DNA from 2 places in the Parageobacillus galactosidasius genome. Region 1 is predicted to be linked to the other one. Evidence: riboswitches for the same ligand, from Rfam matches in the RefSeq annotation. Region 1 holds a riboswitch; the other holds the start of a gene.

Region 1 (7,762 bases):
TAAGTGCAACCTTTTAATTACTTAACGTTTTTTTTGGTACGAAAAATACCGCCAGCAATAGTGGAACTATAGGATAAAACATAATTAACTTAAAAGCATTCTCTGCTCCACTGAAATAATAAGCAATAGGTGAAAATAGTAAAGCACTAAGTATAAAATGAATTGCCCTTTTTTTAATCAATCCCCAAATGAGAAAGAAAATCGAAACTCCGATTAACAACCAAAATAATAATCCTGCCCAAAAAAATTCACTTTTTTCACCCTCCCTTTATCCTTTATCTAAATTTTAACATAAATTTGTATGGATTTTAATAATAACCTCCCATTTTTTTCCTCAATTATTCATTTTAGACAAAAAAATTTAAGAAATTCTATTCACCGTGGTTCGAACAATTGAGTAAATCAAGGAAATCCCTAAGTTTGACACGATCTGTTGTAAAATGAAAGTGCTCTTGCATGGGAACTTCTCCTTTTGATGTTTGGTTGCACTTTCATTTTAAGGGGTTCCTCATGCAAGGGCTATTTTTTATGCTTGTCTGATTTTATCTAGCGCCACGGGTATAAAATTTACAATATTTTTAGAAGAAAATAAGTATTTTGGCTCTATTATTACTATGAAACGAAATCTATGATAATGACAGGAAAACGAGGAAAGGAGTTATGAATATGAAACTTTCATCCAAACTGGTTAAAACGACTGTATCTGCGCTTGCCTTGTCCGCTGCTCTGTCTTCAGCAAGTGTATTTGCGGCTGGGCAACCTGACCATCTAGGGAAAAAGCAGCAGACGAATTCCTATTCATATCGTTATATCGATGTACAATTGCTAGGAATTAACGACTTTCACGGACAGCTTGATGTAACAAGAAACGTTGGAGGAAGAGCGGTCGGGCGAGCGGATTATTTAGCTGCGTATTTAAAACAACGGGAAAGGGAAAATAAAAATACGCTTCTTGTGCATGCAGGGGATGCCGTTGGAGCAAGTTCACCTGTATCGGCACTGCTGCAGGATGAGCCAACGATAGAGTTTCTAAATAAGTTAGGTTTTGATGTGGGAGTGCCCGGAAACCATGAATTTGATGAAGGGGTCGACGAAATGCTTCGCCTCATTTATGGGGGGACGCATCCAAAAACCGGCTATTTTCGTGGTGCGGATTTTCCATACGTAAGCGCGAATGTAATAGATAAAAAGACAGGCAAACCGATTCTTCCGCCTTATGTTATTAAAAAAGTGAAAGGAATACCGATTGGTTTTATCGGAGTAACTTTATCCGACACGCCAAGCATCGTCATTCCAAGCGGTGTGGCTGGGGTTGCATTCACGGATGAAGCGGAGGCGATTAACGAGGCGGTGAAACAACTAAAACGGCGGGGGGTGCGCGCAATCGTTGTCCTTGCGCATAATCCAGGGGTTTCTAATAAAGATGGTTCCAACGCGAGTGGAGAAATTGTAGACATCGCGAAAACAGTGGATGATGAAGTCGATGTTATTTTTGCTGGTCATAATCATGCGTATTTAAACGCCGAAGTGGACGGCAAACTGCTTGTTCAATCATATTCTTATGGAACTGCTTTTTCGGATGTGGATTTAACAATTGATCGGCGGACAAAAGACGTTGTTGCGAAAAAAGCGGAAATCGTGACCACCTACCAAGATAGCATCAAGCCTGATCCAAAGATTACGAAATTCATTGACAAGTATGAAGCAAAGGTATCTCCAATTATTAACCAAGTCATCGGTATGGCAAAAACGACGATTAGCGCTGAGCAAAATGCAAGTGGTGAATCAGCGTTAGGAAATTTGATTGCCGATGCGCAGCGGACAGCGATGAAAACCGACTTCGCCTTTATGAATCCTGGCGGCATTCGCGCCAATATTGAACAAGGAGAAGTGACATGGGGAGAGCTGTATAACGTGCAGCCATTTAGCAATCAGCTCGTAAAAATGACGCTCACGGGCGAGCAAATCCGTAAGCTATTGAACCAACAATGGCAGTCGAATCAAACACGCATGCTGCAAATTTCCGGTCTCACATATACTTGGGACGCAAGCAAACCAACAGACAAAGTCGTCGATATTTATTTGCCAAACGGCGCAAAACTCGATCCAAATGCGGAATACACCGTTACAGCAAACAGCTTCCTAGCTGATGGGGGAGATAACTTCACGGTATTTACGGAAGGGAAAAACCGCGAAGTAGGACCAGTCGATTTAGAGGCGCTCATCCATTATATTCAACAGCTTCCTCAGCCATTTGATGCCCAAATCGAAGGCCGCATTCAACAGCTTCGCTAAATATGAAAAAGCTGGTTCCAAAACGCCGTTGGAACCAGCTTTTCTGTTACGCTTTTTGCTCGAACAGCTTAATAATTTCAATAATGACGTTTGTTGCTTTGATCATGTTGTCGACGGAAATGTATTCATAGCGGCCGTGGAAGTTTTCGCCGCCCGTGAAAATATTTGGAGTCGGCAGCCCCATGTACGAAAGCTGCGACCCGTCCGTGCCGCCGCGGATCGGCGAAATTTTCGGTTCAATATTTAAGTTTTTCATCGCTTCATAGGCGATATCGACAACTTCGCGGACCGGTTCGATTTTTTCTCTCATGTTATAATATTGGTCTTTTATTTCGATCGCGATTCGCTCTTTTCCGTATTTTTCTTGCAGTTTTGCCGCGATTTCCCGCATTTTTGCTTTGCGCGCTTCAAATTGTTCGCGGTCAAAGTCGCGGATAATGTAATGAAGCGCTGTTTCTTCGACATTTCCTTGGAAGGAAAGCAAATGATAAAATCCTTCGTAGCCTTCCGTATGTTCCGGCGCTTCGTTGGCAGGAAGCTGTGCGTGAAATTCCATCGCGATTTTCATCGAGTTAATCATTTTGCCTTTGGCGGTGCCTGGATGAACATTTTTTCCTTTAAATTTGATTTTTGCCTCCGCGGCGTTAAAGCTTTCATACTCTAATTCGCCAAGCGGACCGCCATCGACTGTGTACGCATATTTAGCACCGAACTTAGCGACGTCAAACTTATGCGGCCCTCTGCCGATTTCTTCATCCGGTGTAAACGCGACGCGCACTTTTCCGTGTTTAATTTCCGGATGTTGGATTAAGTAGGCCATCGCCGTCATAATTTCCGCGATTCCCGCTTTATTGTCCGCGCCAAGCAGCGTCGTGCCGTCGGTGGTGATTAATGTATGGCCTTTGTAGTTTGCAAGTTCCGGAAAATCTTTCGGCGAAAGCACAATATGTAGCGCCTCATTTAATATGATATCATTGCCATCGTAGTTTTCGACAATTTGCGGTTTTACATTGGCGCCGGTAAATTCGGGAGCCGTATCCATATGGGCTAAAAAGCCAATGGTTGGCACATCTTTATCGGTATTTGCGGGCAATGTTGCCATGATATAGCCGTTTTCGTCTATTGTTACTTCTTCCATGCCGATTGCTTTTAATTCTTCTACTAGCATTCTCGCTAGCGTCCATTGACCCGGAGTGGAGGGACAAGTATCACTGTTCGGGTCAGACTGGGTGTCAACTTGAACATACTTCGTAAAACGTTCAATGATTTCGTTTTTCATGATAGTCAGCTCCTTATTATTTACTATCTTTTTCCTTCTTTATTTTATCATAAAAATGAAAAATCATGTTGGTGTGAGAAAAAAGAGCATTCATATGCACTGCATTGATGATAGACATAACGCATAAAGAAATTATATAATAATATTAAAAAAATATAATACGATTCATCTTCGGGGCAGGGTGAAATTCCCGACCGGCGGTGATGAAGCAATTTGCTTCTCAGCCCGCGAGCCGCATAGGCACGATCCGGTGCAATTCCGGAGCCGACAGTATAGTCTGGATGGGAGAAGATGAAGGTTTGCCGGCGTTCGAATGTTGCGCGATCGAACGTCTATTTGAGCATACCCTTTTTCTCCCTTAAGTGTGAACACTTAAGGGTTTTTTATTTGACGCTCAAAGTTGGCAGCCTTCTTCTTGTGAGGATGGATCACGAGAAGGAGAGGAGAATCGACATGAGAAAAATGAATATCCGCGCGCTTGTCTTAATTGGAGTGTTTAGTGCCATCTCGATTTACTGATGCTGTTAAACTTTCCGCTTCCGCCATTTCCAAACTTTCTATTGGTGGATTTCAGCGACGTTCCTGCATTGATCGCCGCGATTCTGTACGGACCGCTGGCGGGAGTGTCCGTTGAATTGCTGAAAAATGTGTTGAATTATTTCATGGTCGGCAGTCCTACCGGCGTTCCGGTCGGGCATATCGCCAACTTTATGGCCGGGATTACGTTTATTTTGCCGACATATTACGTATATCATAAAACAAAATCAAAAAAAGGAATGCTGGCTGGTTTAGTCATTGGCACCGCCGTTATGGCGCTGATGATGAGCGTATTGAACTACTACGTGTTTCTGCCGGCGTATACGATCTTTCTAGGCGCACCGGCGATGAGCGCGCCGGAAACAAGGGCATTGGTTGTTTCGGCTATCTTGCCGTTTAACGCAGTAAAAGGCGCGATGATCACGATTGTATTTATGCTCTTGTTTGTCCGTTTGCACCAGTGGATGCAAAAACAAGCGGCAACGCATCATGCATAGTGCATATATGCAGCGAGGCTGCCTCAAAAGGCCGTTGAATCGACCTCTTGAGGCAGCCTCTTATTAAATAACCATGCTAAAGTTATTTTTTTCTGCTTCTTAATATTCGCAAATATCAGGAAAGGGAAAAATTAGAATTTTTCGACTTATTATCCCAATTATCTGAATTTTCAACCAAAGGAATGCAAGAACCACCTTTAAACAGCCATATACACATTAAGTAGGTTTTCTAATGAAAATATGTGCTAAATGCAAAAAAAGTAAAAAACCTCGAATGATGCCAAGACAATAATAAAAAAACTGGATAGAGTGTATAAAAAGGACAATGTAAAGGTTGAGAATGGGCAACATGGCAGTAAAAGAAAATCGTTGTGTGCCCGTTTCTTCCGTGTATGAAGAGTGCAAAAAATAAAAAGAGGTTGTCTTAGAAAAGACTCTTTCTCAGCTTGTCGACTTTGTCGGCAAGCTGAGAGGAACTCTAAAAAAGAAGCTCTCGTTTTTTAGGGGTGAATACAATGAACTTTTCAAAAAAGTTTTACATTATCGTTTGGATCGGCAAAGCGCTCTTCCTTAAACGGATTGGCGGTCATCGAGAAGCCGCGTTGTTCCCAATATCCCGGCTCGTCTTTTTTCATGAACTGGATTCCAGATGCCCATTTCGTTCCTTTCCATAAATAAAACGATGCAGGTGGAATAAAGCGGAGCGGATAGCCATGTTTTGGGGAAATATCCTGCCAGTCATGACGTTTGTCTTTCCAGCGGTACACAAATAGCGCGTCATCGCCCATCAGCGCCTCGAGCGGCAAGTTCGCCGAATAGCCGAAGCGGTCTCCTTTTAAATAGCCGTAAATTTTCACGTATTTCACATCTGGGGCCAGTTCAACAAAGCGCAAAAACTCGCGAAAGGCAATCCCTTCAAATGTTGTATCAAATTTCGACCATGTCGTCACACAATGCATATCGATCGTCGAGATTGTTTTTGGCAGTTCCATTACTTGCTGATAGGAAAGAGAGACTTCTTCTTTTACATCCCCAAATAAGCGGAATTCCCATGTTGATTCATCAAATTGATAAACATCCCCATCATGGAGAATCGGCCATTTTTCCGTTTCAAATTGGCCTGGCGGCAGCTGTTTTGTCAATGGCGAGCCCCCCTTTTCTATGTATGAATTTATATAAAATGATACGGCGAGAAAGTGGTGTACGCAACTATATTGGCAGGAAATAATCGGATAGAGAAAAGGGCCGGGCCCTACACAGATTCACGGATATTGCTAAAAGAGTTAGGAATACATGCAGAAAAAGATGTTTTTTCATCAAGGGTTTTTACGATTCAAAGGGATCTGCCGTCAGTGTTCAGTACGAAACTGATTGGATACTCCGATCTAAGCTTCTTCAGGCAGGATTTAATTTAGCTGCCACGAGGTTTCAACGTCTTCGGTAAAAAAATTTACAACCGGTAAAGGTAATGCAAAAAAGATAAATGGTTCTCTGGGGATTTGAGCACAGTGGCGAGCGATAACGTCTGTGATGCGTTTATGTTGGCGCAAATCGCCAGAGCTTTGAGTGGGCAAGTGGAATGAACAAAGTTTCAAAAAGAAGCTTTAAATAAATTTTCGTAAAACCGAAGGAGGCAGTTCTTTTTGAAGTTTTGGAATGGAGCTGCTCGTTTTCTTGGATGGTTCCACTCCGAAGTTAGAAACACAAGAGTAACTAAGTTACATTGGTGAGAAGGAAAAGTGGTTCGAGTATAGCGTTATATTTCGTTATTATGGTTATTTTTCCTTTTCAGGGGGATGAATCCTTTTATGTTCCGTTTCAGCAATGTACCTTGGTTTTTTTGCTACTGCCGCTAAAGAAATAATAAAGCTAATCCCTAAGATTGCTGATAATATCCATGCGAAAAGTTCAATTGATGTCATTATCTCATACCCTCCTTCTTTAGTGTTATGTAAAAGATATGACGACATGCTCGTCCATTTTCTTACTCGTTATATTTAGATACAACCCTATGAATAGACGAGTAGATAAATAAAGAAACAAAATAGCGTTCAAATCATGTGAGCATTAAAATCCTAAAAAAGATAAAAAGCATGGGTGATTAAACAAACAAACGGTAGTAAATTTTCATTAATATATTGTATGGCGAGAGAAACGATTTCCGTGTTCATTTACCTATTTGATGTTCATTAAAACAAGATCTTTTCTGATGAACTCATCATAAAGGGGGTGTGATATATGGATTTAAATATCAACGTAGAAGACTTGTTACAAAAATTGGAACAACAATATAAAGAGCATGAAACTACTAGTAGAGAAATTGAAGATTTACTGGACGAACAACTAGGATTACTTAAAAGCATGCTAGAAAAATTAAAGCCTATTTATAGTTGGTATTTTAAAAAAGGTCTTGTTTTTACACATCCAACTATAAAAATTCGTTCTCCACTCGGTCCTATACTAGGATATGATCGGAAAGAAAATGAAGTTATTGTGTTTAATATCCAGAAGAATCATCCAGAGAAAGTATATTTACACGACAACAAAGTGCGAAAGTTTTATAGTTTATACGAGCTTGTTAGAGACGGGTTTTTTAGTGATGCTGTAAATGGGCTTCAATACCTTGGGAAGATGTTGAAAAATTATGTGAACGAGAACAATGAATATATAAAAGAGCTGAAAGCACAAATTGAGGAAATAAATTTAATGAACAAATGAATATAAAAAATGACAGAATATTTTTGTTTAGACGTGTTATGATGGTATCGTGGAAATGTTGAGACAGAATGTCACTCCGGTCGGGGTGGCGTTTTTTATTTTAAATGCTCGATTATTAAAGAGTGTCGTTGATTTTCTTATTTCAATGAAAGGGCGGTTTAGTTGAAACATTATTCATACCAAGCCTTTTAAACTATTATAACTATATTAAAAAATTTATCAAGAGAGATTTAATTGATCAATTAATGAACCATACGATTATGAAGCCTATAACGAAATGAGAATCAGTGAATTAAAGTTTTATCGTATTCGTGAGAAGGTGTTTTATGAGAATTGAAGTGTACAAGGAAGAGCCGCCGATGTAGTTTGTGGAATAAAAAGTAATAGGTAGTGCTAAAAAATAATTCATTTCATTAATCAGAAGTTATTAATAGGC
Region 2 (7,762 bases), 670 kb from region 1:
CCTTCGTTTTCACGATCCTCGTCATCACATACAATAATGACTTTCCCTTGCATCAATTCATAAATCGCTTCTTCGATCGTGTCAAACATCGTCAGCTCCTCCTTTATTGCTTACTTAAAACCGTGCCGTTCTAAAAATTCAAGCGTAATCGCCGACTTCGGTTCTTCTTTTTTTCCTTCCATGAACTGGGCAACATATTTTCCGATGACATCACATTCGATATTGACAATATCTCCTGGATGTTTATCGCCTAAAATCGTTTCCGTGCGCGTATGCGGAATGAGTGAAATCGTAAACGTGTCATCGGTGAGTCCGAAGATCGTTAAACTCGTTCCATCGACAGCGACAGACCCTTTTAAAATCATATATTTCCGCAATTCCTGCGGGATTTTAATTTCATAATACACCGCATTCGCCGATGGCCATTTACGAATGATTTCACCGATGCCGTCGACATGTCCGGAAACGAAGTGACCGCCAAAACGGCCGTTTGCTGCCATCGCCCGTTCTAAATTCACTTTCGAACCTTTTGTTAACGTGCGCAGCGATGTGGCTCTTACCGTTTCCGGCATCACATCAACGGTAAACGATCGGTCCGTAAACGACGTTACGGTCAAACAAACTCCGTTGACCGCGATGCTGTCCCCAAGATGAACGTCTTCTAAAACTTTTTTTGCTCCAATCGTCATCACAATCGCTTCGCCTGACTGTCTCATTTGCTCGATCGTACCGACTTCCTCAATAATTCCTGTAAACATCGTGTACTCACCCTTTTATTTTGGTATTGCGACGATTTTTATATCTGGCCCGATCGTCTCTACTCGCCGAATTTCTAGCTGCATAACGTCAGCCATGCCGGCAAAACCAATTCCCCCTATTGGCGTTGGCGCTTGTTTTCCGCCAATGATCTTCGGAGCAAAGTATGCGACGATTTCATTAACTGCCTTGGCGCGCACGAAACTATCATGCACGTGTGATCCGCCTTCAACAAAAAGGGAAGTAATTCGTTTCTCACCAAGTACGCGCAGCAATTCATCTATATCAATATGCGGCTTTTTCATGGAAATAATTTGTACATTTTCTTTCTCATACCGCTTCCTTTTTTCAACGCTGATTTCACTGCCGACAACAATCCACGTTTCTGCTTGGCCATCATTGAGAATGTTTGCATCAAGCGGCGTGCGCAAATGCGTATCTAAAACGATGCGTATCGGATTTTTTCCACCTTCGGGAAGCCTTACGGTTAAACTTGGATTATCCGCAATAACGGTGTTTACCCCAACAAGAATCGCATCATGCACCGCCCGATAGCGATGCACATCTTCCCGGGCCGCTTCGGATGTAATCCATTTGCTTTCTCCGGTTGTCGTTGCAATTTTTCCATCAAGACTGCTTGCATATTTTAGCGTCACAAACGGCATTTTTGTCGCAATGTAGTGGAAAAACACGCGGTTTAACTCATCCGCTTCCTCTTTCAGCACCCCAAGCTTCACGTCAATTCCCGCACTTCTTAGTTTTTCGATGCCTTTACCGGCTACGAGCGGGTTCGGATCTGTCGTCGCAATGACAACGCGTTGAACACCTGTTTCCACTAATAAATCGGCGCAAGGGGGCGTTTTCCCATAATGACTGCACGGCTCCAGCGTTACATAAACGGTAGATCCTTTCGCTTTTTCTCCCGCCATACGGATGGCATGTACCTCCGCGTGCGGCTCCCCTGCTTTCAAATGGGCGCCAAATCCGACAATTTCTCCATCTTTCACCACAACAGCGCCGACAACCGGATTAGGAGACGTTTGTCCAATTCCTGCTTTGGCGATTTCGATTGCTAGGCGCATATACTGTTCATCGTTTCGCATGGCGCTGCCTCCTTTTTTGGCATAAAGAAAACCCTAGGTCCAAAGTCCTAGGGCAGGATTATGCAGAATCACAATGATTACATTTTTGCGTACTAAAAAACGGCATTATATAAGCGGGGAAGCAAGTTTTTCAGTTGTGTGAAAGAATATGTCTGTTTTTAGCCACAATTCATACAAAGACACGTTATCCAAAAAATAACTTAGACAGCTTTCTTTGTTGAAATATGGAAAAAATAACTCACATATTGCGAAAACGCCATTTATTCGCTACTCCACATAGCTATCCCCGCTAAATATCGCGTTCTATATTTTGGAAAGCGGAGTTGCGACAAACGAAACCGCTCCTTATCTAATATAGTACGGCCATGTGCATCTTGTGATCCTTCTCCCATCCAGACTATACTGTCGGCTCCGGAATTGCACCGGATCGTGCCTATACGGCTCGCGGGCTGAGAAGTGACACCACTTCATCACCGCCGGTCGGGAATTTCACCCTGCCCCGAAGGATACGAACAATATGGAATTTTTTATTATTATATCACACAAAAGCGGTTTGTCCATTCATTTACGATTGTGAAACAAAAACGGATGGCTTAAACGATGTTTTTATTATTTCGCGATAAACAGCCAATAAATAATCCCCCATACAAAACTTGCTCCTAATAAAAGAAAAAATAATATCCATTTTTTCCGCTCCATTCTTTCACCTCTTACGGAGATGGTGTTTCACATATTTAAAAGACTTAACAGAGAAACTGTTAAGCCTTTTTCATCCTTATTCCTCATCAAACACTTTTACTTCTTTCATGACATCGCCGTTTTTCATTGATTTTACAACATCCATTCCCGATGTTACTTGGCCAAATACGGTGTGTACCCCATCTAAGTGCGGCTGTGGTTCATGAACGATGAAAAATTGGCAGCTTCCTGTATCACGGCCGCGGTGTGCCATCGAAATCGCACCGGTCACATGTTTATGCGGGTTGTGATCGGTTTCGCACGGAATCGTATAGCCGGCATCCCCCGTTCCGTTGCCATACGGGCACCCTCCTTGGCTGACAAAACCAGGAATGACGCGGTGGAACGTCAAACCGTTATAAAATCCTTCATTTGCTAATTTTTCGAAATTTGCTACCGTAATCGGCGCTTCATTTGGAAATAGTTCAAACTCGATTTTTTTCCCATTTTCCATTAAGATATATCCTTTTTTCGCCATACGTAAACAGCTCCTTTTTTCATGATTGCGCATCACTATCATATCATTGTTGTCCACATAAAAAAAGTAATATAATGTATTACGGATATGTTGAAAAGGGGTATTATTACGAAGGAGGATGACATTGTGAAACGAATGTTGATAGGATCTCTGCTTGCATCGCTGCTATTTACATTTCCTGCCATGGCAGCAGCAGATGCGGCAGAAGGCGATGTGATTATTACATTAGGCGAAAATTTAACCGAACAGCAAAAGCAACAAATTTTAAATGAAATGAATGCTCCGGACAATGCACAAATCATTACGGTTTCTAACGCGGAAGAACATAAATATCTCGATGGTCTTATTCCAAAAGCGCAAATCGGAACGAGAGCAATCTCCTCATCGATGATTACGATCGGTGCGAAAGGCTCTGGGTTGGACGTAGAAACTCATAATATCACATGGGTAACCGAAGAAATGTACACAAACGCCCTGATTACAGCGGGAGTGAAAGATGCGAAAATTTATGTCACCGCTCCGTTTGCAGTGTCCGGTACGGCTGCGTTAACCGGATTAATGAAGGCATACGAAGTCTCTTCCGATCAAGTCATTCCTGAGGATGTAAAAAAAGTGGCTACGGAGGAAATAGTCAAAACCGCAAAACTCGGGGAATCTATCGGAACGGATAAAGCGGTTGCCCTTCTTGCGAAAATTAAAGAAGAAATCGCAAATAATCCGCCGCAAACGGATGCCGATTTGCGCGCGCTTATTGAAAAAATCGCAAAAGACCTCGGAATTACGTTAACGGAAGATGAAATAAACAGTTTAATTTCGTTATTCAATAAAATGAAAAACGCTAATATCGATTGGAATCAAGTCAATGATCAATTAAGCAAAGCGAAAGATAAATTATCCACGTTCCTTCAATCAGAAGAAGGAAAAACATTTATTCAAAACATTATCGACATTTTAAAAGAAATTTGGAACGCCATTAAATCAGCGTTTACTTCTTCCGAGCCGCAAAACAATCAATAAGGAAAAAGCGCCCAAACGTTTTTTGGGCGCTTTTTATTTGCAAACTTACTTATTCACTTTTGTTTTAAGCGGTACATCAAGCCGCACTAAATCTTCATACGTTTCCCGTTTAACAACGAGTTGTGCTTCTCCATTTTCCACAAACACGACAGCTGGACGTGGAATGCGGTTATAGTTGTTCGCCATCGAATAGCCATACGCCCCAGTGCAAAAAACGGCTAAATAATCGCCAGGGGATGCTTTTGGCAGCGGCAAATCCCAAATAAGCATATCTCCTGATTCACAACACTTCCCGGCGATGGCGACAATTTCATTTTTTTCGTCCAACACTCGATTCGCTAACACCGCTTCATACTTCGCATCATATAGCGCCGGGCGGATATTGTCGCTCATCCCTCCGTCTACCGCAACGTAATGACGGACATTCGGCACATCTTTGCGCGAACCGATCGAATAAATCGTCGTTCCCGCATCACCGACAAGGGAGCGTCCCGGCTCAATCCAGATTTCTGGCATTGGAATATTTTTTTCGCTTGCTTGTTTTTTTACTTCCTCTACAATTTGGTCGACGTATTCCGAGACAGGAATCGGGTCGTCATCACTCGTATAGCGAATGCCAAATCCGCCGCCAAGATTGACAACCGTTGGAATAAATCCGTACGTTTCCTTCCACTGACCAATTTTTTGGAAAATTTTTTGTGCCGCCAACACAAATCCTGTCGTTTCGAAAATTTGCGAACCGATATGGCAGTGAATTCCCATTACGGAAAAATGCGGGGAAGATAGCGCTTTTTGCAGCGCTTCATCTGCTTGGCCATTGTTCAAATCAAACCCAAATTTTGAATCTTCCTGACCGGTTAAAATATAATCGTGCGTATGCGCCTCCACACCAGGGGTGACTCTTAGTAAAATCGCCGTTTTTTTTCCGTACTGCTTGCTTAGTTGTTCCAACAATTCCAGTTCATAAAAGTTATCGACAACAATGCATCCGACTCCATGATCAAGGGCCATCATTAATTCGTCGCGACTTTTATTATTTCCATGAAAATGGATGCGTTCTGGCGGAAATCCCGCTTGCAATGCTGTATACAGCTCTCCTCCTGACACTACATCCAACGATAATCCTTCTTCTTCTGCTAACTGAACCATCGCAATGGAAGAAAATGCCTTGCTCGCATAGGCAACTTGTGCTTTGACGCCATGTTTTTGAAACGCTTCTTTAAACCCCCGCGCACGCTCACGAATGAGTGCCACATCATAAATATACAATGGTGTTCCATATTCTTTCGCTAAATCAACGGTATCGACACCGCCAATTTCTAAATGCCCCTTGTCATTGACACGGCTTGTCCCATGAAAAAACATACGAACCCCTCATTCCCGCAAAATAAAAATTATCAAACCGCATTAATTTATGCATGCAGAAAGCAAAAAAAGACAGTTAGCATGAGGTATAACTGTCTTTTGAAGAAAAAAGATTACGTATAAAGTATCATAATTATAAAAAAGTTGCAACTTCTAAGCGTGTTGATGAGCCAATAATAATCGGTCCTTTGAGCGGCTTTTTGCAAATTTATGATGGTTGCCTGCGGCGGTTTTGCGGATGGACGATGCTCGGTCTTACTTTTGCTCCCGCTACAGAACGACGGACGATAATTTGCATAAACGCGGCCGGATCAAACGGAATAAACGGCCATAAGTACGGCGTGTTTAATGAACGAATTCGAATCAGCAGAAGCAAATAAACCGTTGTGCCGATCACAAGCCCTGGCACTTTAAACAATGCCACCGCAATGACAAGAAACAATCGTGATATTTTATTCGCAATGCTCAACTCATAGCTTGGTGTCGCAAACGAACCGATGGCGGAAACAGAAATATATAAAATTACCTCCGGGACAAACAATCCGACATTGATCGCAATTTCTCCGATTAACACCGCGGCGATTAAGCCCATTGCGGTAGAAAGCGGCGTTGGGGTATGAATCGCTGCCATGCGGAGAAACTCAATTCCAAAGTCGGCTATTAAAACTTGTATGATAACTGGGATATTCGTCTGTTTGTTTGGCCCGATAAACGCCCATTTATCCGGCAACAAAGATGGTTCCAGTACGAACAGCACCCAAAGCGGCAATAAAAATAGTGATGTCAAAATGCCTAAAAAGCGCACCCAGCGTACAAATGTCCCGACCGCTGGAGATTGCCGATATTCTTCGGCATGTTGCACATGATGAAAAAACGTAGTAGGAGTTATAATCACGCTTGGTGACGTATCTACCATAATTAATACATGTCCTTCAAGCAAATGAGTGGCAGCAACGTCTGGACGCTCGGTATAACGGACGAGCGGATACGGATTATATCCTTGCTTCACTAAAAATTCTTCTATTGTTTTATCTCCCATTGTCAGTCCATCGATATTAATTTGTTGAAGTTCTTTTTTTACAAGTTCAACAAGCCCTGGATCGGCGATATCTTTAATGTAAGCAATACAAATATCTGTTTTTGAACGTTCCCCTACTTGTAAAATCTCAAAACGAAGCCGCTCATCACGAATGCGGCGCCGCGTTAGCGCTGTATTGATGATAATATTTTCTACATAACCATCACGCGCCCCGCGCACCACTTTTTCCGTATCTGGTTCTTCCGGCTGCCGCCCCGGATAGCTTCGTACATCGACGATAAACCCCGTCGATTCTCCTTCAATTAAAATGATGATTAACCCTGATAACAACCGATCAACAGCCTCATCTAAATTATTGACAGTGCTTACTTGTTGATGAACGAGGCGGTTTTCGATAATTTGCTTTGCCTGTGCCGTCTGCCGTTCGTTGTCATTAATACGGACAATTTGTTTTAATAGCTCAATTAAAAATTGCGTATCACATAAGCCGGTGCAATAATAAATATGTACTTCCCTATTTAATACATGAATTTTCCTTACCCCTAAATCAAAACTAGTTCCAACTCCAATTTTCTCCTTAAAAAATTTTTCATTGTCGACGAGCTTTTCCGAAATGGGAACTTTATTGGTGTTGGCTGTCACGATACTCACTCCTTTCAAGGATTAACTCCACTGCTTGTCGTGTAATTGGTGAGCCGTACTTAATATGATCGCGATATCCCATTTTTCCAATATCACCGATTCCAACAATAACAGGAATATTTAATTGGTCTAAACAATATACGGTATCTCCATTAATACGGCTTATTTCTAGCTCGCGAATTCCCTCTTTATCCACTCCATATTCCGTCATGTTTCCGTCACGATCGATGCTTATATGCACTTTGGTCCATTCATGTTTATGAGTATTGGAAGCAACGGCAATCGCTCCTAATACTTCAATTTGTTCATGCGTTGCCACATATTTCAGCGCTTGCTCGCCCACTCCCTCGCCAATGGCTCCGCAATCATCAAACATGACGAATACGGGATCATACGGTGTTTGTAAAATAAGTTCAACGAGTTCTTCACCGGTTAGTTTTGTCGGATTGCCATGGGAGCGAGAAATGCATCGTCCCCCGATTTGTTCAGCAATATATTGAATTGTCCGGCATGCAAACTCATCGCCGTCTGTTACTAATATGACTCGCCTTTTTTTCATAATCGATTACCCTTTCGGCCTACATATAAGAGCGGTAAAAAATGAAAGTACAATGGTAAATGACA

What was found. Region 1 has a riboswitch for FMN ahead of B9L23_RS10245 (ECF transporter S component). Riboswitches for the same ligand answer to the same signal wherever they lie in the genome.
Region 2: another riboswitch for FMN. It lies ahead of ribD (bifunctional diaminohydroxyphosphoribosylaminopyrimidine deaminase/5-amino-6-(5-phosphoribosylamino)uracil reductase RibD); the one in region 1 lies ahead of B9L23_RS10245 (ECF transporter S component).

Annotation. Positions count from the first base shown of each region.
Region 1 covers NZ_NDYL01000002.1:184,391-192,152, forward strand. Annotated here, with positions in the region: gene B9L23_RS10235 (bifunctional metallophosphatase/5'-nucleotidase) at 667-2,295, shown strand; gene pepT (peptidase T) at 2,342-3,574, opposite strand; FMN riboswitch at 3,738-3,871, shown strand; partial or broken gene B9L23_RS10245 (ECF transporter S component) at 4,028-4,608, shown strand; gene B9L23_RS10250 (molybdopterin-dependent oxidoreductase) at 5,133-5,750, opposite strand; gene B9L23_RS20435 (hypothetical protein) at 6,384-6,530, opposite strand; gene B9L23_RS10255 (hypothetical protein) at 6,847-7,326, shown strand.
Region 2 covers NZ_NDYL01000002.1:859,204-866,965, forward strand. Annotated here, with positions in the region: gene B9L23_RS13855 (bifunctional 3,4-dihydroxy-2-butanone-4-phosphate synthase/GTP cyclohydrolase II) at 1-89, opposite strand, end outside; gene ribE (riboflavin synthase) at 111-758, opposite strand; gene ribD (bifunctional diaminohydroxyphosphoribosylaminopyrimidine deaminase/5-amino-6-(5-phosphoribosylamino)uracil reductase RibD) at 774-1,859, opposite strand; FMN riboswitch at 2,236-2,370, opposite strand; gene B9L23_RS13870 (peptidylprolyl isomerase) at 2,635-3,075, opposite strand; gene B9L23_RS13875 (DUF1002 domain-containing protein) at 3,211-4,092, shown strand; gene lysA (diaminopimelate decarboxylase) at 4,138-5,457, opposite strand; gene B9L23_RS13885 (spore germination protein) at 5,666-7,138, opposite strand; gene spoVAEA (stage V sporulation protein SpoVABEA) at 7,119-7,697, opposite strand; gene B9L23_RS13895 (SpoVA/SpoVAEb family sporulation membrane protein) at 7,704-7,762, opposite strand, start outside.